4 regions of the Peribacillus sp. FSL E2-0218 genome follow, and region 3 is predicted to be linked to each of the others. Evidence: riboswitches for the same ligand, from Rfam matches in the RefSeq annotation. Region 3 holds a riboswitch; each other region holds the start of a gene.
The links. A riboswitch is a leader RNA that binds a small molecule or an ion and turns the genes downstream of it on or off. The one in region 3 is predicted to bind cobalamin.
Positions count from the first base shown of each region.

Region 1: another riboswitch for cobalamin. It lies ahead of MHI53_RS24535 (ABC transporter substrate-binding protein); the one in region 3 lies ahead of MHI53_RS05885 (hypothetical protein).
Region 2: another riboswitch for cobalamin. It lies ahead of MHI53_RS02050 (hypothetical protein); the one in region 3 lies ahead of MHI53_RS05885 (hypothetical protein).
Region 4: another riboswitch for cobalamin. It lies ahead of metE (5-methyltetrahydropteroyltriglutamate--homocysteine S-methyltransferase); the one in region 3 lies ahead of MHI53_RS05885 (hypothetical protein).

Region 1 is NZ_CP150304.1:5,065,307-5,071,555, forward strand. It holds gene cbiB (adenosylcobinamide-phosphate synthase CbiB) at 1-7, opposite strand, end outside; gene MHI53_RS24525 (heme ABC transporter ATP-binding protein) at 4-1,476, opposite strand; gene MHI53_RS24530 (iron ABC transporter permease) at 1,469-2,536, opposite strand; gene MHI53_RS24535 (ABC transporter substrate-binding protein) at 2,499-3,470, opposite strand; cobalamin riboswitch at 3,621-3,795, opposite strand; gene MHI53_RS24540 (polysaccharide deacetylase family protein) at 3,873-4,736, opposite strand; tRNA gene MHI53_RS24545 (tRNA-Arg) at 4,956-5,029, shown strand; gene MHI53_RS24550 (hypothetical protein) at 5,283-5,666, shown strand; gene MHI53_RS24555 (hypothetical protein) at 5,918-6,058, shown strand; partial or broken gene MHI53_RS24560 (DNA topoisomerase III) at 6,162-6,249, opposite strand, start outside.
Region 2 is NZ_CP150304.1:420,571-426,819, reverse strand. It holds gene MHI53_RS02065 (transglutaminase domain-containing protein) at 1-1,657, opposite strand, end outside; gene MHI53_RS02060 (DUF58 domain-containing protein) at 1,654-2,808, opposite strand; gene MHI53_RS02055 (MoxR family ATPase) at 2,868-3,824, opposite strand; cobalamin riboswitch at 4,014-4,229, shown strand; gene MHI53_RS02050 (hypothetical protein) at 4,336-4,935, shown strand; gene MHI53_RS02045 (ABC transporter substrate-binding protein) at 4,939-5,877, shown strand.
Region 3 is NZ_CP150304.1:1,235,173-1,241,421, forward strand. It holds gene MHI53_RS05875 (CDP-glycerol glycerophosphotransferase family protein) at 1-103, shown strand, start outside; gene MHI53_RS05880 (CDP-glycerol glycerophosphotransferase family protein) at 85-2,172, shown strand; cobalamin riboswitch at 2,238-2,437, shown strand; gene MHI53_RS05885 (hypothetical protein) at 2,599-2,838, shown strand; gene MHI53_RS05890 (hypothetical protein) at 2,864-3,052, opposite strand; gene MHI53_RS05895 (YheE family protein) at 3,144-3,347, opposite strand; gene MHI53_RS05900 (YheC/YheD family protein) at 3,411-4,607, opposite strand; gene MHI53_RS05905 (YheC/YheD family protein) at 4,604-5,977, opposite strand; gene MHI53_RS05910 (YheC/YheD family protein) at 5,974-6,249, opposite strand, start outside.
Region 4 is NZ_CP150304.1:796,224-802,472, reverse strand. It holds gene MHI53_RS03845 (D-2-hydroxyacid dehydrogenase) at 1-758, opposite strand, end outside; gene MHI53_RS03840 (aminopeptidase) at 918-2,057, opposite strand; gene bcp (thioredoxin-dependent thiol peroxidase) at 2,014-2,484, opposite strand; gene MHI53_RS03830 (potassium channel family protein) at 2,547-2,966, opposite strand; cobalamin riboswitch at 3,178-3,371, shown strand; gene metE (5-methyltetrahydropteroyltriglutamate--homocysteine S-methyltransferase) at 3,524-5,830, shown strand; gene MHI53_RS03820 (acyl-CoA thioesterase) at 5,827-6,249, shown strand, end outside.

The DNA.
Region 1 (6,249 bases), 1.4 Mb from region 3:
AGATCATAATGCCTCATTCCGTTTACGACTATTCCTTATTGCTTCGGCGGTACAATCATATACTCCGCGGCTGATCAGCTTCCCTAGCGGGGTGATGGTTCCTGCATATTGAAGCTTCTCCCCTCTTTGTGTCGCTGCAATCGAGATGCTATCGGTCGATGTTCCTGTCGCATAGGTGTTCGTCACCTTGTCCAGCACCTGCAAATCATGAAGCGCTTTTACTTTTGCCTCGGTCGCGGTAACGATGCTGTGAATGAACGCTTCTTCTGCCAGGTGGCCATTTACGAATATCCATGTATTGATGGTCCCTGGCGCAGAACTCCAGGAGTGGCGGTCCGCTAATGAAGCGTCGATCGCATTGCCGACTCCAGCCGTCACGATGATGAAAACCGAGAAACCTTCCGCTTTTACTAATTGGAAGGCAGCCGTATCAAGGAAGACTGCCGTCATCATCCCTACCGTTTCCTGCGGATCGATGTTATTGGCTTTTAAATAATCCGCCATTTCCGCAAGATGGTCGGCGCAATCATAATCGTGATGGACGTGCCTATTCACGAAATATCGATGCCAGCCCATCCCCGATCCAGTCACTCCAGAAGACATCGTTCTAAGGGGATTGGGGGCATTCAACCGGATCATCTCCCGCCCGACCGTCAAATGGGATTCATTGATTTCGAATGGTTCGTAATCGCTGCCATGCTTTTGGGGAACGATGAACATTTGCGGCTTCGGAAGTGCAGGATGCGGATGCTTTTCAATCGTCGTACGATAGACTTCCTGGATCCGGTCCTGTTGAAGCACTTCATGAGGGGCAGCAAGGGCTTGGATTTTCCCTTTTGCAAGCAGCAAGAGCCGATCACAATATAATCCAGCCAGATTCAAGTCATGAAAAATCGATATGACGGTCAATTCCTGCTCCTTTGCCATCTTCCTCATCAAATCAAGAAGTTCCTTTTGATACGATAGATCCAAGTGGTTCGTCGGCTCATCCAAAAAAAGTACTTCAGGCTCCTGGGCCAGCGCCTGGGCCAGCAAGACCCGCTGTCTCTCCCCTCCTGATAGCCGTTCGAAATGAAGATCCTGGAATTCGGCCACTCCCGTTTGTTTCATCACCCGTTGGACAATCCTTTCATCCTCCTCAGACCAGCTGTGGAACCAGCCTGTTTGATGGGCGTACCTCCCAAGCGAGACCGTTTCCTTCACCGTATACGAAAAAGCTAACGAGGAATGTTGAGGAAGCACCGCAATGACCCGTGCAAGCTGTTTTGCCGAATAATCCTGCAAATCTTTTCCTTTGATCCGTATGCTTCCTTGCTTGTAAGCGAGCACCCCGCTGAGCATACTCAACAGCGTCGTTTTTCCGCTGCCGTTTGGACCGAGGATCCCGAATAGTTCTCCTTTTTGAACGTCGAAAGAGATGGAATCCAAAACGCTTTTGTTATCATATCCACCTGTTAACCCTTTAACTTCAAGCATCCGTCCTACCCACTCTCCGTCTCCTTAATAAAATGAGGGCAAATGCAGGTGCCCCGATCAGTGAGGTGATGACCCCGATCGGCAGTTCCGACGGGGCGATGATCGTCCGTGCCACAAGATCTGCCAAAATCAAGAACCCGCTTCCTACCAGCAATGATAACGGAAGCAGATGCCTATGATCTGGCCCCCATATCCTCCGGACCAAATGGGGAATCACCAGCCCTACAAAGCCGATCGTGCCTGAAACGGCAACCGCTGCGCCCGTCAATATCGAGCCCGCGATCAGGATCCACATTTTCCGCCTCTGCACGTCGACACCTAAATGTTTTGCCCGGTCCTCCCCGAAGGTCATCGCATTCAATTCCCTCGTATTCATGATCAGAATCAACGAGCCAATGATGAAAAACGGCAGAATGATTCCGATATAATTCCACCCGCGCATGGACACGCTGCCCATGAGCCAGCCGATGATTTGTCTTAATTCCTCCCCCGTCAACGCAATCATCAAGGATATGAAGGCGCTTAAAAACGAGCTGAAGATGATTCCGGTCAAAATGATCGTTTCGACCTTCATCGATCGATCCATTTTTTTTGCGAATGTCAGCACACAAAAAATCGTAATCACGGAACATAAGATGCTCAATGCAGGAAGCGTATATAAGCCGATGAACGGGAGTGATATATTCAGGAATAACGTCACCACTGCCCCGACTGATGCTCCTGACGATATCCCGAGCGTGTAGGGATCGGCAAGCGGATTCCGGAGCAGCCCCTGAAATGCCGCACCCGCGATCGCCAAGCATGCCCCGACCAAACCAGCAAGCAATACACGCGGCAAACGGATGTTCATCACGATATTCGTCAGCATCACATCGGGATCAGCGGAAATCGGCAAATGAAAAATCTCCTTGCCGATTATTTGCATAAGTACGGGGATCGGTACGGACACCGAACCGAATGAGATGCCGATCGTACTGGCAAAAAGTAAAAACAATGACGCAAGCAAATAAGCAAGCGCCCATTTAGTTGTCAAATACGTTCGGATAGATTGATTTGGCAAGTTCCTCTACTCCCTCTATTAAACGTGGACCTGAACGGGTCACCAAGTCGGAATGGACATCAAAGACTTGGGCATTCTTAACCGCCGTTACGTCTTGCCACCCTTTTCGGCCCGTCACTCCACTTACCGGGTCTTTTGTGTAATAACCATAAGTCGTAATGATGACATCCGGATTGGCTGCAATCATCGACTCTTCATCCATTTTGGCCCAGCCATCCACATCCGCTGCAGCATTATCAGCTGAGATCATCACAAGCATTTCATTCATGAATGTATTTTTACCAGGTGTATAGATATCCGGGGACGGCGAAACCTCCACTAAAACGGTCTTTCTTTCCGATTCCTTTACCGATTTGGCCTTCTCAGAAATAACCTTCAGCTTCGTTTTCATGTCCGTGATGATGTCTTTTGCCTTAGCTTGCTCGCCTGTTGCCATCCCGATCATATCAATGGATTTGTACACCTCATTGAAGCTTTGGGCATCATTGACTACAAGCACATCTATTCCCGCATCCTTAAGCTGCTGGAGCCCCTCCTTCGAATTATGGGCACTCGATGCATGGGCAAGAACAAGATCGGGCTTCAAGGATACGATCAATTCCGTGTTCATCTCCATGCCGCCCACTTTTTCGATATCCTTCGTTTCTTCCGGGTAATTATCATTGTCGGACACGCCAATAACCTTATTACCTAAACCAAGCGCAAAGACCACTTCCGTATTGCTTGGTATCAACGTAACGATTTTCTTCGGTTTTTCTTCTATCGTCACCTTTTCGCCCGTTGCATCTTTAATCGTAACCGGGAAGGCTTGTTGTGTAGCCTGATTCGTCTGCTGCTTTCCTTTTCCTTCATCGGCCGTGCCGCTGCAGCCAACCATCATGCCAGCCGTCAGCACCATCACCAGTATCAGGCCAAAAATCTTCTTCACGTTCATTCCCCACAATCATTTCATTTAGTTTTAGCCCGCCTTAAGCGAGGACCTCATGACAAAAAGCATCCCCCGTCAAACGGAAGATGCTTGTATGGCAACAATATCATTACGGACTCTTTACGGTCTGCCACACACCTCCCCATCCGCGTGGGTCACAGGTGTACGAATCTTGGCAGGTCTCCTGGCTCATGGTCATCGTCAACGGCATCTCCCATATCCCAAACAGTGGCATACAGCCGTCAGCTCCCATATACAGTGGCGGGACCGCGCTGGCATTGAACCAGCTTCCCTTTTAAGTCATTTAGACACCAAATCGTTCATATGTATATAATTTTCACTGCTTATCATTATACACCATGCAAGAAGCGATTATTGGGTGATTTTTCACAAAACGCCGGTCCAGCTTCAGTAATTGGACGCATTTTCAATCAGTGATGCAAATCCCCCTACGGATAATCCCGGTGAAATCCGAACGCGATGCAGGGCATGCATCCCTTGATCACTTGTTGCCCCGCCAGGTTCGGTGGTGACTGCCATCTTGTATCCGGCTTCTTCCGATAACCTGAGGCTCTCCTCGTTATAACGGCCGACTGGATACGAAAGTACCGTCGTCTCCTGGTTCAGAATGCGATCGAATAAATCCTTGGACTGGACCATTTCAGCTTCCTGCTGTCCGGAAGTCATCCGGTTCAGCTCAAGATGGTTGATTGTATGACTCTCGATGGAAATCCCATTCGCACTCATCTCCATCATTTGATCTTCCGTCAGGTGATGAGCTTTACCAATGGACTTCCCGATCATGAAGATGGTCGCTTTCAACTCATATTCCTTCAATATAGGAAAAGCCTCGGTGTAGTTATCTGTATAGCCATCATCAAAAGTAATCCAGACACACTTTTCACTTGGCATTATATTTTCGCTTAAAACGAGAAAGGCTTCATTAGGCGATAAAGTCTGGTAGCCATTTTCCCGAAGCCAAGCCATTTGCAGCCGGAATTCCTCCTTCGGCACCCGAAGGTTATTCCCCTCCGATATGCTGTGATACATCAATATCGGAAGCCTAACCGCGGACTCGGCCCTTATCCAGCCACTCGTGTCGATTCGTTCAGGATTTGCTCCATCCTCCGAATCTATTTCGGCCTCATTCTCCTCTGCTGCAGCCACCTCGATATTCTCTTCCACAATCGGCGCAGCCGTCTTTTTACCTATTTTCTCTAAAACACCTTGTGAACAGCCAGCTAAAATGAAAACTACAAACACTGCTGCCATCCATACCAATCTGTATTTTCCCACTATCATTCTCCTATTTTTTTCTAGCATAATAGTACCAGAAAATCAGCGAATAATAAAGTATCCCAATTAACGCAATAAAAGGTAAAAATCATCGTTATATGACCCGCCAGGCATTTTTTTTCATAATTATAAGCTACTCACTTGAAAAGTTTGCCTATAACAAATATAATAAACAAGTCGTCGACCTTTTAACATGTCCCAGTAGCTCAGCAGGATAGAGCGACAGCCTCCTAAGCTGTAGGTCGTAGGTTCGATTCCTATCTGGGACGCTAAAAAAAACCCCTTACATGTTAAGGGGTTTTTTGTTTTATATAACAGTTTGTTTTCCTAAAATAAAATTACAAAATAACTTTCTACCTGTTTATTTTTTTGAATATTCTAATTATCATAATGCGATTCCACCGTGACACAAATAAACGTTGAATAATAAGTACCTTTTTTATGCAGCCAGCGGCAATGATATCTTGCTTTATTGTATAATTTTGTATACATATAGAAAAACCTTAGGAGGTCATGGCTTTCATGAAAATAAGCGTGTTCCTTATTTTTTCATCGCTGCTTTTTATATATGGTTGTGAAGATCAAAAGGAAGTTGATCAAAAAAAATATGATAATCGGATTAATCAAGTTATCACGCAGGAAAATATAAGGTTACAAAAAGAAAATGCAGTGGCCGATGATGAAATACAGAAAAGGGAAGATACAGGTATCGTTGTGTATTCCAATGGCGAGGTTATTGAGCTTATGTATGAAATAGATTCAAGTAATAAGAAAATAGAAGTTTTATATGTTTTCAATAAGAAAAAGGGTGAATATAAATGGGTTCCTGTTCATTCCGCTAAATATAACAAAATTACAGGAAAGCTAAAGGACGACGAATATATAGAAAACCTTGGCGTGAAATGATGTTCGCGCAGGATTGCGAAAAAAATTCAAAATAAATGTTTCAACCTGTCCTACCCGGGTATATAAATACTGTAAGACATTCTCAACCAAAGGAGATGATGTGCATGAGTACAATCAGAAGCCAATGGAACAAGGAGAATGACGCAGCGGTGTTTAGTCCCGGTGATCAGCGTTAGAGTCAATTGAAGCGTTAGATGCTAATCAAAATGGGAATTACTACTCTTCTCATCCAAAGGAGGAAGATACTGATCATGAGTATTTACAGCCGATGGAATCCAGAGAATGATGAAGCGATTTTCAGTCCAGGTGATCAGCAGCCATTCAGTACGCTCATACGAGTAGATTCCGAAAAACACACAAAAAAAATGGACAACACACTTGAATATGAATGACATGGCACCGTACTGAATGAAATTTAGTCGAAGCAGTAATATACAGAAAAAGGATGGAGCGAATGCTCCATCCTTTTTTCTTGTGCGCACTGCAGGCATACGGCGCATTTGTTACACGTGAAACACTTTCCTTGTGGCCGCATTCACGATCCTGACAGACAAGCATTTCCCCCTTTTCATTATTCACTACA
Region 2 (6,249 bases), 810 kb from region 3:
TTGTTGGTTCGAAGGGCACCCAGCCTATCCCCGAAAAATAAACCTCGACCCAGGAATGTGCATTATTGTTGGTGACTTTATAAACGGATTCTCCACGATTAACCGTTTTCTCCCCTTCCGTGTAGCCCTTTACCCATCTGGCAGGTATATTGGCGGCACGGAGTAATACGACCATTGCCGTCGAATAATTATCGCAGTACCCTATCTTTGTCTCGAATAAAAATTGATCGGCATAATCCTGATTCGTATCTGGATATGGAATTTCATCTTTTGAATAAATGAATTCAGGGCGATCGAAATAATTCTCAATGACTTTTGCCTTATCGTACCAATTCGTTTCATTTCTCGTAAGCTGCGTAACCAAATCATAGACCCGGTTAGGCAATCCCTCAGGAAGCTGTGTATTTTTTTCCATTAACACAGCCATCGATTCATCGGGTTCCGTTACCTTCCTTAGCTCAGCTATATCAAAACTAGGCATGTCATAGGTCAACTCATATTCTTTCATTAATTGAGGGTCGCCATTTTTCCATTCGGTAATGATTTTGTCCATGCCTAGATAATATATAAAATTCATTTCGGTGTTGCTGTTATCCTCAATCTTTTTTAAATACCCGGATTGAGGATGCAGGATATGCGGATACATTTCTTCCATGGACACTTCAGTTGTCATTTCCTTCGTTTTCATCACTTCAGGAACTTGGTAAATATCCAATGGGCCCATATCCTGACCAATGGAAAAAGAGGCAACGTCCGGTTCCTCTATGGAAACCCAGCCCTTCCCTGTATAAACATCTTTGTTTTCCACTTTCCAATAATGCCCCTCAGTTGCATTATTATAAAAAACGACGGAGCTATCAGGCTCTATCGAACCGCCAAGACTTGAATCATCTTCATCGTAACCGACGCTTTTGTCCTTAGAACCATCGCCTTCCTGCATCGTTTTATTTGAATAAGAAGTGATATAAGGAACTGGGTCGGGCCACTGAGGAGAGAGCTTTGGACCGATGAAGCCAGCGACGGCACTTAACACGATCACGCCAATCAGCACCATGGCCCATTTTTTGATGGCTGCCGGCGGAAATGCAATCTGCTCCTGTATCATGAGACGCAGCAGGGAAAGCAGGCCGAGCATCAGAAAACCAGTGATGATGATCCTTATCATTGACATGTCCCCCGCGTAGGGAGTGAATGTATCAAGTACAGATACGAAAAACACCGTTAAAAGGAAAAAGAAAAAAATGCTTTGCCTTACCATCACCCAGTAATGGATCAAATACGTTACAAGCCATAGAAGCACAAAAAATAACAACGTTCGAAATGGGTTTGTGATCGACTCCCAATTCGCATCGTATATAAACCTTAGGTTAGCTGTAAAATCGACTAGAAACCCACTCATCCATGATATACCATTTATTGAGTGAAGGAGCTGTAAGGAAAACATGATATACACGGAAATGAGGATAAAGCGGATGGGCCAATGTATTTGGAAGTAATGCAGCAGCAGGGAAAAGATTAAAAACAGGACAAAAATAAAAATATTGCCTGTATCCGTCAGTTGATCGACCGGCCTTAGCCACTCAGTGGTCAAGATCAGACCAAAAACATATAGGATGATATGCATGTACCTTTGCAGCTTTTCACCAGTGACAGTCATTTTGCCATCACCCCCGTTCTATCGAACCGCAGCTGCTCATGTTCAATAAAGCTAACCTTGATTCCTTTTGTCATAGCAGTAGTCATTACCCTTTTTTCCTCATCCAGTAGATTTTCCGGATTCTTCATGCATAACATCGTTAACCCTCGATTAGTGCGGAAAGCATTTAATAGTTCCATCTTTTCCCTGGTCAAATCGGATACGATGAAAATCACGGCTGCGTTTGCCGGCAAATTTCCCTTCCTTCCTTTATCAGCTAATGCATTTGTTTCATCCGTTCTTTCTTTAGCAAGTCTGGTAAAAATCTTCCTTCTCTGGTTCCTGCCCGCCCCGGCAGGCAGGATTAGACTCGAAGACGTACTCGCATAACCAACCTGGATGCCCTTTTTTAACAGGCTGTGGACAAAGGAAGCCGCCGCAATAATGGATTCTTCAAATGATATCGATGGCTGGTTATCAAGGATGATCCATACATCCCGATTTTTTTGCACTTCGAATTCCTTCGTCATGATCTCACTCGTTCGAGCCGTCGCTTTCCAGTTGATCCATGAAAGCTGATCACCTGGCTGATACTCCCTCACCCCGGATACCACCGAATGTTCCCGATGTGTTTTCTTTGTCGGGCCTGCTTGTCCCTGATTGAACAATTGATCGAGATATAGGGAGTCAAGCTCATGATACGTAGGGAAAACGGTTATATTCATAGGAGAATCGAATATCGCCTCCTTTTCAACGAGTCCAAAAAAGTCCCCTATCAAAAAACGGATCGATTGGAACCTATGCTCACCACGTGGCAGGCCCTCCAAAGCATACGACAAGCTGATGGTACGCTTGAACCCAGGGAAGATCAGCGCCTTTCTATAAATCCCACTATCTTCACTATCTTCACTATCTTCCATATCTCCTGGCAATTCCTCCTCTATCACCAGAAATAAGAGCGGGAGCCGGTTCTTACGGGTGAACGTCAGGTTCATTTCAACGGTTTCACCTGCCTGGCATTCTCTTTTGCTGACGTTTCTTTCAACCGTAATGGAGTGAAGGGGATAAAACAGCAGAATCATGGCATACGCGGCAAAGGGCAAAAACGAATAAAAAATGAACCAACTGACAAATCCGCCTTGAAACATCGCAAAGCAAAAGGAAGTGGCCATAAGAAATACCAACCCGGCCGCATTCATGTTTTTCTTTAGAAAATGATTGAAGCTACGCATTATGACAAGGCCCGTTTCACAGGCACATGAGTCTTCGCGACAATTTCGGTGATCACCATTTCAGCATCGAAGCCATCATAATTCGCTTCAGGTTTTAAAATCAGGCGGTGGGAGAAAACGAACGGAGCTAAATATTGAACATCATCCGGCAGGACATAATCCCTGCCCTGTATTAGTGCATAAGCTTGGGCTGCCTTCATCAAAGCAATCGATCCACGCGGACTGACCCCAAGATAGACAGCCTGATGGCTCCTCGTTTCATTGGCCAGTTCAACAATATATCCTTTTATTGTGTCATCCACGATCACCATCTTAGCCTCTGCCTGCAGGGCCTTCAATTCTTCCAAGGTGATGACTGATTCCAGCTCTTCAAGCGGAGCCATGTATTGAGCTCTTTGCAGGACCTCGATTTCTTCCGCAACACTCGGGTAGCCCATCTTCATTTTTAACAGGAATCGATCCAATTGCGCTTCCGGAAGCGGATATGTGCCCTCGTACTCAATCGGGTTCTGCGTCGCCATGACAAAAAAGGGCTGCTCCAATCCCCTGGTGACGCCATCGATCGTCACACTTGCCTCCTCCATCGCTTCAAGCAGGGCAGACTGCGTTTTCGGAGAGGTCCGGTTAATTTCATCTGCCAAAATAATATGTCCCATTATCGGTCCTGGCCGAAAAATGAACGCTTGTTCCTTTGGGTTGAAAATCGAAACGCCGGTTACATCGGAAGGGAGTAAATCAGGCGTGAATTGTATTCGCTTAAAGCTCGCACTTATCGATTTGGCAAGCGCCCGGACCATGACTGTCTTGCCTACTCCCGGAACATCCTCCAATAAAACATGCCCACCGGAAAGCAGTGCGACGATGCTCAGTTCTGCAATATCCCGCTTTCCGATAATCACTTTTTCAATATTTCCTAGAACCTTTTCCAGTTTTTGATTTGCCTGCTTATAAATCATTCGCTACCTCCTGGGAAATCTATCACGATTATCTCATTTCCAATCTATCTCCGACTTCTCTTTACAGTAACAGCCAATTAATCCTTACATTGTAAGTTTACTAGATATTCCGTAAACCATAAACGAAATTCTCTAAAAATATTAGTGCAGCTTAAGGAAAAAGGTATGGTAAACTTATCCTAAGTGAATATGAACCTTGCAGAAAAGGGTGCTGCCTTGTCAGCTTAATAGGGAATTCGGTTCAAAACCGAAGCTGTTTCCGCAACTGTAAGTGCTAATGAAATAAGATGCATACCACTATTTGATGGTGGATTGGACATTTGTGCTATCCATCATCAAATGGGAAGGTTCTTAGAGTAAAATGACGCACAAGCCAGGAGACCTGCCTTTTTTTATCGTATCATGCTCTTCGGAAGATAGGAGATTGTACGGCAGCCTTCCATCTTTTTTTCTACTAGGAATACATGGATGCTCGATGCCGACCAAAACTCTTGGTCGGCTTTTTGTTTTGATGCGAAAAGCGATACGGCAGTCATTCACCAAACTACGTAAAGGAGGAAGAGTTATGGCAAAGAAAGACCTTCGTTTTTTATGCTATCCATACATGCGCGAATCCGCTTCCACAGTCGATTTTGAAATACGAACAGACTCCTTGACGACGCGAATCGGCATGGCCGCATCCCTGACGAAGGATGTTCCTGACGTTCACCGGGATTTAATGGTTTTGCTGCCCATGGCCTATCATCTAAATGGTTCAGTCCGTGGAAAACTAGCCATCAGCGACCATGACCTGGACCATTTAAGTTCGATTTATGACCGGTATGTCGCAGAAGTTAAAGAACAGATCCAGACATTTGTGCTCCCCCAAGGGTCAACGGCGGCATGTGCCCTGCATGCCTGCCGCAGCGAAGCCAAAAAGTCCGTCCGCGCTTTGCACAAAGTCAGTCTGGAAAGGGAAGTTCCGGACATCCTTTTCGATTACGCCCACTTGCTTGCAAACGTTTTATTCGTAATGGCAGTCTACGTTAATAAGCGACAAGGCTTTGAAGAAATACCTTTTATTAGCAAATCTTATCCTACTAAACCGATGAAAAAACAGATGGAGGAATAAATAATGAAATGTACCCAAAGATTCAGCTGGATTTCCATGCTTATGCTCGCCCTTTTCCTTACAGGATGTGGCGTAACGGATCAATCTGCAAAAGATGATAAAAAAGCGAACGAGGCGAAGAGCTATACCGTTACAGATGATACTGGAAAGAAAATAAAATTCTATAAGGCACCAGAAAAAGTCGTTTCACTGCAGCCTAGCAATACCGAAATTCTATTTGCCTTAGGACAGGGGAAGAAAGTGGTTGGCGTGACGGACTTCGATAATTATCCCGAGGAAGCGAAGAAAATCGAACATGTTTCAGATTCCGTGAATATCAATGCAGAAAAGATCATAGCCCTGAAGCCAGATGCGATCATCGCTTATACCGTTGGCGATGAAGCGACGCTGAAGCCACTCGAAGATGCCGGCATCCCTATATTCATCATTAAATCGGCAGCCAATTTCGATGACGTATACGGAGATATTGAGCAGATTGCCAAAGTGATGGGAGTTACCAAGAAAGGCGATGCATTGGTGAAGGATATCAAATCCCAAATAGCAAGTGTCGAGGAAAAAGTGGGAACCTTGGATGAACAGGAGCAAACATATTTTGAAATCAGTCCGGCTCCGGAAATCTATACAACAGGTGACGAAACCTTCCAACAAGAAATCCTGGAAACCGCTGGCATTAAAAACGTCTTTGCCGACCAAAAGGGCTGGGTTAAAATATCCGGGGAAGAAGTCGTCAAGCGCAACCCGGAAACGATCCTTACCACTGCAACCTATGTAAAAGATGCCGTTGATGAAATAAAATCACGTAAAGGTTGGGAAGAAATCGCTGCCGTGAAAAACGATGACGTCCACCTGCTTGATGAAAGTGTCATGTCCCGTCCCGGACCAAGGATCGGTGAAGCGGTAGAACTTGCTGCTAAAACCGTTTACCCGGACTTATTTAAATAATATTGAACAAGGATGCTCCGATATATCGGGGCATCCTTCCATTCATATCATTCGCTACATTAAGTGATGGCAATGGACTCTGCTTTTCTTCCTTTGTTTATGCTAAAATGAAGGCAATCCAAACCTATGATATCCGAGGTATCGATCATGTATAAAAGATTCTTCATTTGGGTCTTGGCAATCGCCCTTGTTTTAGGGCTTCTTAGAGCCATCATGGACCTTTAGCAAAAAAAGATAGGCAACTACAAGGAGATGCTGTCTGCCTTTTTATTTTTCAGGCGGCATCTTTTTTTCGTAACTGTCGGTAATCAGTATTGCACCTTCATTTTCACGCCAAGTGGAATGAAACGGAATAAGTACACCACCACACTG
Region 3 (6,249 bases):
GAAGCGAGGGAAAGTAACTAGGAAGCTGGCTTTTTCATTAAGAGATCATTTAATGAATCTGAATGGAAGGGGGACACGCGGCCTATGGAACAGAAGAAGATAATCACGGTGGATAATCTCATAAGTGAAGACGAAAAAATTTCCTTTCAATGCAAGGACCCCAAATCACTGAAAATCATCGGCATTGAAAAAACCATGAAAATCAGATGGACCTTCGATACGGAAATGATCGATTCCAAGATCGTCATCCACCTGAAAAATTTTTCCGAGGAATATTATCAAGCGGCATCCAGATGGGATTTGTATATGGAAGCAAGTGGCGAACTGCATCGAATACAAATTAGCGGGGGAAAGAATGAGTATTTCCATTCGATCCCCTCTATTGGCGTTCAAGTGATCACCCCTTATATTACGGCATCAGGCGGGCTGAGCATTGTCATCAAACAACCGATCCACCTGTCGGATGAGGTACTGTCAGCAAAACTATCACTGAAATCCTTGCGTTTTAAAGGTACTATCCTGACGGGTTCCGTACGCCTTGAATTGAAAGAGGAATATGAACTGGTTGGTATGGTCCTAAAGCAGAGGGATGTTTCGGATAACACGCAGTATATATTCCCTGTTAAAGGAAAGGGTCATAAACTGTCTTTTACAATCGATGTTAAGTCGATGGAATGGCGTCCTTTTTATTATGATTTCTATTTAATGGTCAGGGTTGGGGGGAAGGACCACTATATTCGTTTGAAGAACCCTACGTGCATGGCCTTGAGAAAGTTGAATAAACGACTATTTGGCATGTCGTACACCTTTGATAACGGATATTGGGTGTATCCATATTTGACCGCATCAGGCACTGTGGCACTGACTTATAAGGAAAGAACCGAGTACGAGACGAACAAGCACTTTTTTAAAGAAGTTCTGGCTTCATGGGTTTATAGACTGCTGCTCCCCTATTATAAAAAGAAAAACATTTGGCTGATTTACGAGAAAACCGCTGACAGGGCCCAAGATAACGGATACTACTTCTTTAAATACATCTATGAAAATCATAACCATCAACAAGCATATTACATCATTAAACCTGATTCGGAAGATTACCCGAAATTGGAAAACATGAAAAATAGAGTCGTTGAATTCATGAGCTTTAAATATATGGTGTTCATGTTTGCCGCACAGCTATTGGTATCCTCCGAAACTAAAGGGCATGCATACGACATAAGAATTCAAAAGGGCAGGATTAGAAAAGCGATGAATTATAAGCCGCTTGTCTTTTTGCAGCATGGCGTTATCGGATTAAAAAAACTTAACAGCATCTTTAAAAAATCCAGCATTAACGCACCAAGCCTTTTTGTCGTTTCCTCACCCGAGGAAGGCAAGATCATCCAGAATCATTTCGGCTATAACAAAAACGAACTGATTGTCAGCGGCCTTCCCCGCTGGGATGTCATTGAAAATAGATCGAACGGAAAAAGGATTTTAGTGATGCCGACATGGCGCGTATGGCTTGAAAACTTACCTTTTGAGGAAGTGGAAAAGAGTGAGTATGTGCAAGTATTCAAGACTTTTTTACAATCAAAAGAATTGAGCAGGCTATTGGAGCAGCATGATTTGACGCTGCATTTTTATTTGCATCCAAAATTCAAGGACTTTATCGAACATTTTTCCATTGATAATCAGCGGTTCACGATTTCCAATGAAGAAGACTTGAATACCTTATTGATGGAGGCATCCATGTTGATTACGGATTACTCGAGTGTCGCCTGGGATATGTTTTACCAAAAAAAACCTGTTGTTTTTTACCAATTCGATCTCGAGACGTACAATAAGTATCAAGGAAGTTATATGAATATGGATAATCAATTATTTGGTGATCAGGTTTTCACTACAGAAAAGTTGATTTCGACGATTAACGCCTATGCCGAAGCCGGTTTTGCGGAAAAAGAAGCATTTGGCCAGTTAAGGAAAACATATCTTCCTTATATCGATCATTCCAATAGCCGCCGGGTCTATGAGCAAATTCATGCAAAGCAAGGTCTGTTGAAAAAAATTAAACGCAAGCAGCTGATTACAAGGATTTCGAATAACCCTTTTGTACGTTCACTTTGGAGAAAATTCAACGGTATCAACTTCGTTAAGGGAATGGCGGAAACCATAAGGCTGAAAGCGAGATGATCGTTCATCGCGTGAGCGGATTGTAATCCAGGAAATAATTTGATACATTTAAATGGATGGAAAACTAAATAAGTCTAGAAACGGGTGCGGATATGAAACATCGATTTATCCGCTTAAAAGGGAAGCCGGTTGGAATCCGGCGCTGTCCCGCAACTGTATATGTGAGCGATTCGAGTGATGCCACTGTTTTCTGCAAAAGGGAATGGGAAGGTTCGAAAAGCGTTGACCATGAGCCAGGATACCTGCCTGTTTTTAGCACATCATCAAATGCCTACGAGGATAGGGGATGTTACGTGCGAAAATTGGCAAAAGCATGCTTTCATTTTTAAAAATGAAAAAACATGCTTATTTTTGTTATGCTTCGTTATGCATTCAAACAGCTTCCTTCCGGGAAGTTGTTTTTTTATTTTTTAAGGGGGAATACAAATGTTTGGAACGGTTAAATATTTCACGGATCATCTTAAAACCCAGGTTATGTACAATTTTTCGGGAGGGGAAACGATTTCTTTAAGCGGAAATCGTGAAAAGCTTACAGAGGAAATCAATGGGCAAGCAATAAGTTCCGCTGAAAAGGAATTATTTTCACGTAATTTGGAAGTCGCCTATGAGAGTGTGGTTCGAGAAATGTTCGGGGAAACAAGCCTGCTCCAAAAAGAGCTCTCCTAAAAGAGAGCCCTGGCAATAAGGTCGTCTATTTATTGATGTTAGGATCGGTCTCGTCATAGAAATCATGGGCTTCTTCAATGTTCCGAAGATCAGCGGCCTCATATACATTGCCGCCTGCCAAACCTTCATTGATGTAGCGATCGATGTCAAGGAAGGCGGAATCCCGTCCATCATACTCGCTATCCTTTAAAAAAGTCATTTTTTCTTTGTCCAAAATAAATCCCTCCTAACCTTTTCATTAGTATAGGCATTAGAGGGATTTTTATTCTTTTCAAGCTTTCCTAAAAGCAATTGGACGATACGGTTTATTCATAAACATGATAGACCATCAAGTCATGTATCATGGTTTTGAGTTTCATTTCATCTTCCGTTGCAGGTGGGTTGGCTGTCCATTCGATGGTTCCATCTTTATGATAGAAAGCCTGGATGGATTGTCTATTGTAATAAAAGGAAATTTTCCACCCTGGCAGATTCTTATGCAGCGGTGCCCATTGAAAATGACTGATCATATGTATTACCTCCATATATGCTGTCTCACATTACATTATAATGGAAAACGGCAGCAGGAGGTGTTATTTTATTTTCCTGTTGGAAAAAGTTAATTCCATGAAAAGGTTTTTTAAATGTAAAAGCCGATTAGCTTCGATTTCCTCTTCGTCGAACTGCATGGGCTTGGAGTTCACTTCGTAAATGAAGAGCGAGCCTGATTCGTCTTCACCGATATCAATCGAAAATTCGCCGAGAAAGCCTATTTTTTTTGAAAGAATTTCTCCGCATTTTTGGGCGATTCTAGCCAATGTTAGATTCAGCCTTTTTGATTGCAGGTTTTGATAGGGATAAAGCTTACCGCCTCGAGGAGTGTGTGTAGTGATTTCCTGCAGTTGTGACATTCGTACAGCTTTGCCCGTTACTTTATAAAATCCTTTTTCATAATGGACGAGAACCCTGTAATCGTAACGGTGACCAAGGAGTTTTTTTGGTACGACCGCCCGCTGAGCCAGGTAATTTCTTTTTAATAAGTCCTTTTTTTTCGTTTCCCAGAAAGAAGCGAAGTTCGAGAAAGTCTCGCTGTGTTTCAGGCTGTTGAACAAAAGTGTATCATCAGGATTTTTGCGGAGGGTGTAAATGCCTTTTCCCTGGCTTCCTTTACAAGGTTTTAAGTAGATGTGCCGATGTGTATCAAGGAATGCCTCCAAACAATCGCGCTTTTGCAGGATCGCTGTTGCCGGCAGGTACTTGATGAGGGAACCATCATCAAGCAAAGCTTCGAACATTAGATATTTATCCAGGAAACCTGGATTGAAAAATATCACATGGTGCTCAATGAAATGGCTCATGAGTGATTGGAATTCTGCCGAAGCCTCATAGCCCCTGGAGGGTATACGATTATAAACAATATCAGGAAGCGGCATCTTACACTCGATCCACTTGTTTGAATCGTATGAAAATACATAACCTCTCATTGAACCGGAAGCAAAGTCCTTTCCCGTGAATGCATAGGGTAAAATCCCATGTTGGAAAAGATACAATGATAAATCCTGAAAAAGGGCCAAGTTACCGCCCAACCCTGTTTCCTTTTTCGGATTGAACGAAGTCATTATTCCAACAACGAGCAGCCGGCTTCCGGGAAATTCGGTGATCGGAAAGAGTCTTTGACCTGAAAGCTCATTGCTATAGTTTATCTCTTCATCTGCAGCACCTGCAAAAAGTACTGTATCCTTTTGATCATGGCACCAAGATTCCGAAACGCTATCATAAAAAATATTCATCGCTGCACACTAATGGCGTTTGTAATCGTCTGTTCAGTCAAATAAATGGCATAATCGAGGCTGAGCTTTCTGGTCAACAATTCGAATTCCTTCAGTTTGGGATGGGAGAAGATGGAGCGTCCTGGCTTGGAATTCGCTTCAAACATCCAAACCTGCCCTTTCTTATCCAACCCAAAATCAAATCCGATTTCCGCTATGATGCCATCCAGATGCTTTTCCATGCTTTCGCTTAATAACAGTGCTGCTTCAGATAGTTTGCGTTCCACTTCTTTTGCCTCATCGTCATCTCCAAACAGTTCGGCAACCGTTTTGATGACCCCGCCGCTTTTAATATGGGTTGTAACACTGCCTGCGCCGGCAATTTTGGCAGCAATTGCGGTTACTTGCCATACGCCATTACTGTCCTTGTTAGTATGAACCCGGAAATCGACTGGTCTTTTTTCGGAACGGATGAGTGAGATGCCCTGCTGGACGATAAGATTCTCTAGCGGTCGGTCATGAAATAGGTGTTTAACGATTGATTCCAGTGTGGAGAATTTTTGTAATTTATTCTCCCTTGCTTCATTTGTATAGCGGCAATAGTAAACATTCTCATGCCTATCATAAAGGATCTGGTGAATGCCGAGGCCGAGGCTGCCATGAATGGGCTTGATATAAACCTGACGATAATGGGAAAGAAGCGTCTCTACCACGGATATGGATTGAAATGGATAAGTTTCAGGCAGATATGGCAGTGCCTGCTCATCTGCACATAATCTTTCATTTACGTCCCATTTATTGAAAAACCCCGGATTGAACCAAGGAATGGTATAGTCTTTTTGGAATTTCTGCTTCACTTCTTTAGGGCCGTCGCGATTTTCGGTCAACCGGTTGGGAAGCCGATCATAAATGACGTTAGGAAATGGGAATTCCTGAATGTGCCAATTATCATTCTCGAACACATAGCCCTTGATTGTTTCTTCATCCCAATTGATGACATTCTCCCCAAAAACGAAGGGGATGCAGCCTGTAGTCCGGCTAAGGGAAAGAAGCTTTGAGAAAAATGGCGATCTTTCACCTAGAGGTTTGTTTGACAGGCCAGTGAAACCTGAAGAAAAAATACCTACCAAAGGACCGATATGGATGGTCTTGCCGTAAATGAATAAATGAAGGGGGATATCGGTCAAATCGAATTTTAACGATTCCGCGAGACTTTCCGATAGGACGATGGATTGATTGATGGCCGGGTTTTGTTTCACACTGGCAGGACATGAATGCTGTCCGAAATATATCAATTCGATCTCTTCCAGATCTCCAAGTTCTGAAGGGTAAAAGAGAACGTTGCCAGGGATGACGGCGATTTCGACAGGAAAAGTCTTTCTCACTTTCATTCACCTGCCTTCTGAAGATGATTGGCTAAATATTGGCTATATTGCAGCGGTGCCCGATGAATATCCTTCATGTTCTCCGGCTGCAGTGCCTGGATGATTTTCCTTCCGGGTTTTGAATTAATGTCCAGTATCCATAACTGGCCCTTTTTATCGATGCCTAGATCGATGCCCAATTCGAATAGTCTTTCAAACACAGCCTCGATTTCGGCAGGCAGGGTACGGAGTATATGCTGGATCTTTTGTTCGACCGCAATCGAAATGGTTTCCGGATT
Region 4 (6,249 bases), 440 kb from region 3:
TCGAATACATCCAGGATGGCATGTGCCAGTTCCCCGCTTTCGAGAGCCTTTTGCAATACATCAGCCTTAACCAAGTCGCCGCGGCCAATGTTGACGAAAACGGCCGAGTCTTTCATCGCAATAAAGTGCTCCATTTGCAAAAGATGCTTCGTCTCAGCCGTACTCGGTAACACGGACACGATATAATCCGCTCTTGATATGACCTCCAACAAACAGTCAAGGGTATACATGCGGTCGATGCATTCCACTGGTTTCCCACTCCGGTTCATGCCCAGCGTCGTCATCCTGAAGGCCTTGCCCAGACGGGCCACTTCCCCTCCAATCGCACCAGTACCGATGACGAGCATCGTTTTGCCATTCAGCTCCCCCACCTCGATTTTCCTGTCCCAGCGCTCTTCCCTTTCATTTTTCATGAGCAGCTTTAATTTCTTTTCATATTGTAAAAGCATCCCTATTGTATACTCAGCCATTGGTATTTTATGAATGCCTCTTGCGTTGGTCACCATAATCCCGCGTTTCTCAATCGCTTTAAAAGGCAGCAATTCCATTCCTGCGCTCATGACCATGATCCATTTCAGGTTTTTCGCCTTACCGATGATTTCTTCCGTTAAATCCTCGCCATATGTAATAAAGACTTCCGCTTCACTAAGCGGCCCATCCGCCCATCCTGCATGATAGACGAAGGTCGAATCCGGAAAACCTTCCTTCATCCTCGTTTGGATGCCTTCATCCGGAATGATCGTTGAAAGTATTAACATGTGTTTATCTCTCCCTTTTTATTGACATAAAAAAACACGGGCTCTGTATGTCCCGCGCAACTTTCTCTGAGGAGGTATTCCCTTAATAAAGCATATTCAGGTGTCCCCTTTTTGAGTTGGACAAAAGCCTTACCCTTGTTAAAAAAGGCGCTATTTCATTCAATTAGAATTTAAATCGAGGAGCTCCGGCAAAACGAAAAGACCATCCCTCCTGATCAGGACGTCATCAAAATAAATGTCCCCGCCGCCATATTCAGATCGCTGGATCAAAACCATATCCCAATGAATCGATGAACGGTTTCCATTATCAGCCTCATTATAGGCCGCACCCAATGCCAGGTGCAGACTGCCGCTTATTTTCTCATCGAACAAAATATCGCCCATGGGCTTCACTATGTAAGGATTGATGCCAATGCCGAACTCGCCGATGAAACGAGACCCTTCATCCATATTCAGTATCTCGTTCATTTCAATCATGTGTTTGGAAACGGCTTTAATGACTTCTCCCTTTTCCAATGTTAATTCTACATCACCGAAAGGAGTTCCTTCATAGGTGGCGGGGGCATTGAAGGCTATCGTCCCATTGACGCTTTCCCTCAGCGGAGCCGTAAACACCTCGCCGTCAGGCAGGTTCTTTTTACCAGCACAGATGATTGCCGGCATCCCTTTGATTGAAAAGGACAAATCAGTCCCTGGTGAAATGATCCTGACCTTGTCGGTTCGTTCCATCAATTGCTTTAACGGTTTAAGTGCCGCCTCCATTTTCACGTAATCGATAGTACATACGTTTAAAAGGAAATCTTCATACTCATCAAAGCTCATCCCGGCTTTTTGCGCTGATATGCTGGTCGGATAATTAAGCAAGACCCAACGTCGATTGTTGACATAAAAAAGCGTAGCAGCATGCATCATCTCCCCTTGAAGACGATGCATCTCAACGGGGACATCTGTCATTTCCATTTTATCTTCATCACCGGTCATGATGATGAGCGCATCAATATCAGTATATTTTTTCATAGCCCATTGCGCTGAGGTGGCAAGCTGTTCCTTTACATTCCCTCGTAACAGGTGACGATTTATTTCATCGTCCTCCAGTTCTATATATGGAAAGGCCCCAACTCGGTAAGCTTCAACGATCAGCTCTTTAATCAGTGGCTTCGTGCTGATATGGCCCTTTATCAGGACTCTCTCTTTTGGCTTCAATCGTATTGAATGATGAATCAACTTGGCGGCGAGCTCCCTATGTCGCTCAGCCTTATTTTTGGAGTTCACGAAGAGTTTCAAGAGCGTCTTCAACATGGCCTTTGACTTTTACTTTGCGCCATTCTTTGACGATCATGCCTTCCTTGTCAATCAGGAAGGTAGAACGCTCAATGCCCATATATTCCTTGCCAAAGTTCTTTTTCAATTGCCACACATCGAATGCTTCGGCAGCTTGATGACTTTCATCAGCCAGCAAAAGGAAAGGCAATCCATGTTTTTCAATGAACTTTTCATGACGCGCGGCTGGATCCGGGCTGATGCCAATGATGACAGCATCCAATTCCTCAAAGTGTTCATTGTGATCCCGAAAATCACAGGCCTCCGTCGTGCAACCCGGGGTCATATCTTTAGGGTAAAAATATAAAACAACATATTTGCCCTTGAACTGCGAAAGGGAAACCATTTCACCGTTGTTAGCAGGTAAATGAAAATCAGGTGCTTTTTCTCCAATTTTAACAGTCATTTAGAACCCTCCATTTTCTTCATTATGGTAAGGGTACCCAATAATCGAAAGAAACACAACTTTCATTTATCCTTCCTATCCTTCTGGTCCAGGTCGATTACCGTCCGAATCACGAATGCCGCCGGAAGCGTGTATCCGATGAATGCCTGTATTGTCGCTATCATCCGTCCCATGCCTATAGGGGCTATATCGCCATATCCTACAGAAAACATCGTCATCGCACTGAAATAAAAAGAAGTTTTCAGTTGTTCATAAAAAGTGCCATCCAATCGGTTGCCCATATCAAGAATCACTGAGTGATTCTGAAGCTCGTATAATAAATAAATCAGTGCAAAACCGACCAATATCGTCGCATATAAATTGCCGAGCCAAAGCATGTCTTCAAGAGAAAACTTTTTCCCTCCCGACTCAACAAGAAATAACGTCCGAATGCTCATCACCATGCAAAAAATGATTCCAGCAATCAAGATGTAGAAAGTCATCCCCCACGCCCCATTTCAAAACGCCCACTTCCTTATACATACTCCCTGTCCAATCAATATATTCTATTTTGGAAAGACTTCAGCCTTGCCATAAACCACTTGTCATGGGCATGTTTACGAAACTTTTGCTTGTTGACCCTTTTGGTCGGATATGTTAAGATTGTCTAAATTTTTATAATAGTTTCTATTTTATAAATTTTTAATTTATCGAATTTCATATGTGGAAACAGGTTCCTAATGTTCATTAGGATTAAAAGGGAAGTCCGGTGTAATCCCGGCACGGTCCCGCCACTGTAATGGGAATGTTAGCGCCACCCGATATGCCACTGATCCTAAGGATTGGGAAGGCTTGCCGCTAATAATATGCCCTAAGTCAGGAGACCTGCCTGTTTCAACAACACTGTTTTAACCTACGGGAGATAGGGAGGTGTTAGGAACCTTTCATGTAAGTGGCAATTCGCTTGACACTTTATTTTAAGCATTTCTAACTTTCTCTTTTTGACTGTTAGGGGTGCTTTTTTTGTTGGATATCAATCAAATTCAAAGAATGTAGGAGGATGGAAATTTTGAAAAGTAGTAATCTGGGATACCCCCGCATCGGGGAAGATCGTGAATGGAAACGCACATTAGAAGCTTACTGGTCAGGAAAAATCGAAGAAACGGAATTCACATCGCAACTGGAAGCGATCCGGTTGGGCAACCTGCGAAAGCAAAAAGAGCTAGGCGTTGATATCATTCCTGTCAATGACTTTACTTTGTATGACCAAATGCTCGATACTTCCGTGATGTTCGGTCTTGTTCCCGAACGTTATTCCTCTTATGAAGGAGGAAGTGTCCCCCTTTCCGTTTATTATTCAATGGCCCGCGGTAACAAGGACGAAGTCGCATCCGAGATGACGAAATGGTTCAATACGAATTATCACTATATCGTCCCGGAATTAAAACGCTCCCAGCTGACTTTAACAGAAAATAAGCCGCTTGCTGCATATCGGGAAGCCAAGGAGAAGCTGGGGATTGAAACGAAGCCGGTGCTTATCGGACCGTATACCTTCATCTCCCTTTCCAAAGGCTTCAATAAAGAAGATATCCCTGGCATCATCCTGAGCCTGCTCCCCCTCTATACACAAATATTGCAGGAGTTGGAGCAAGAAGGTGTGCAGTGGATTCAGTTAGATGAGCCTTCCCTTGTTTCATCGATATCCAAAGATGATATGGAAACTGTTACATACCTCTATGAAAAACTGAATGAAGCGGCACCTCACCTGAACATCATGCTCCAAACATACTTTGATGCCGTTGAACACTATGAAGCGGTCACTCAATTGAAAGTTCAGGGAATCGGGCTCGATTTTGTTCATGATAAAGGAAGAAATGTCAGCAATCTTGAAACATTCGGCTTCCCGGCAGACAAAGTGCTTGGTGCAGGCGTGATTGACGGAAAAAACATTTGGCTTTCCGATTTATCGAGCAAGCTTCAATTAATCGAGACGATCAAGAACAAAGTGGCAGAAGATAAAATCTGGCTCCAACCCTCTTGTTCCCTGCTTCATGTTCCAGTGACCGTTCGCAATGAAAACGCGCTTGCTAAAGAAGTGAAGGAGGCACTTGCCTTCGCCGATGAGAAGCTAGAAGAAATCACTACCCTTGTCAAAGGCAGCAATCTAGGTTTGGAGGCAATCGTAAAGAAAGTGGATGCGAATAAATTGGCGATCCAAACGTTAGCCAGTTCCCAGGCCCGGAATCATAAAGCAGTACAAGCCGATGTAGAAAAGGTTAAATCCAAGACCTCGGGACGTCAGCTGGCATTTAAAGAGCGTTACCAAAAACAACGTGAATTTTTCAAGTTGCCTTTTCTTCCTTCTACAACGATCGGCAGCTTCCCCCAAACATTTGAAGTGAAACAAGCACGCAGTAAATTTAAAAGAGGAGAATGGACTGCTGCCCAATATGAAACATTCATAAATGATGAGATTGCCAGGTGGATCGATATTCAAGAAGAAATCGGCCTAGATGTTCTCGTTCACGGAGAATTTGAACGGACGGATATGGTTGAATATTTCGGCCATAAGCTGGGGGGATTCGTCTTTCTGGAAAAAGGGTGGGTTCAATCCTACGGTTCTCGCTGCGTCAAGCCCCCCGTCATTTACGGCGACGTTCATTTCATCAAGCCGATGACAGTCAGGGAAAGCGTCCATGCTCAATCACTGACAAAGAAAACGGTAAAGGGAATGCTCACAGGTCCTGTAACGATTTTGAACTGGTCATTTGTCCGTGATGATATTTCAAGGGAGAATGTTTGCTATCAGCTTGCCCTTGCCTTGGATAAAGAGGTACTTGCCTTGGAAGCGGCAGGAATCAAGATGATCCAAGTGGATGAGCCTGCACTTAGAGAAGGACTTCCATTGAAGAAAAGCGACCGGGAAGAGTATTTGAACTGGGCGGTGAATTCGTTCCTGATTTCCACATCGAGCGTGGAAGATACAACGCAAATCCATACGCATATGTGCTATTGTGACTTCAACAGTTTCATGGATGTCATCTCTTCCCTCGATGCCGATGTCATTTCCATCGAAACATCCCGCAGCCACGGGGAGCTTGCCTCCGCATTCGAGGAAAAGACATACGAAAAAGGAATTGGCCTAGGGGTATATGATATTCATAGTCCTCGAGTCCCGGCTGTGAAGGAAATGGTCGACATGATTGAACGAGGCATCAAGGTATTGGATAAAGACCAGTTTTGGATCAATCCTGACTGCGGCCTGAAAACGAGGGGCGTCCCTGAAACGGTTTCTTCCCTTAAAAATATGGTCGAGGCAGCCAAAATCGTACGGGAAAAGCTATTGGCCCAAACAACCGGCAAATGATCGAAAACGACGTAGAGATAGCAGCAGGCCAACCCACACAGCAGTCAAGGACCTTTTTAACTGACCTTGTTTTCCCGCCTGACACAAATCATCACAATACCATTTTTGGCGGGAAAGTAATGGCCTATGTCGATAAAATCGCCTGCATTTCGGCTATGCGCCATTGTCGAAAGCCAGTCGTGACAGCATCAAGCGACTCTTTTGATTTTTTGGCCCCCATCAAGACAGGAGATGCGATTAACCTAGAGGCTTATGTCACATGTGCCCACCGCACTTCCATGGAGGTATTCGTGAAGGTGGAGCGAGAAAACTTATTAACAGGTGAAAAGCAGCTTACGGCACGCGCCTTTTTAACGATGCTTGCCATTGATGAAGATGGTAAGCCGACCGAAGTTCCAATGGTAATACCGGAAACGGAA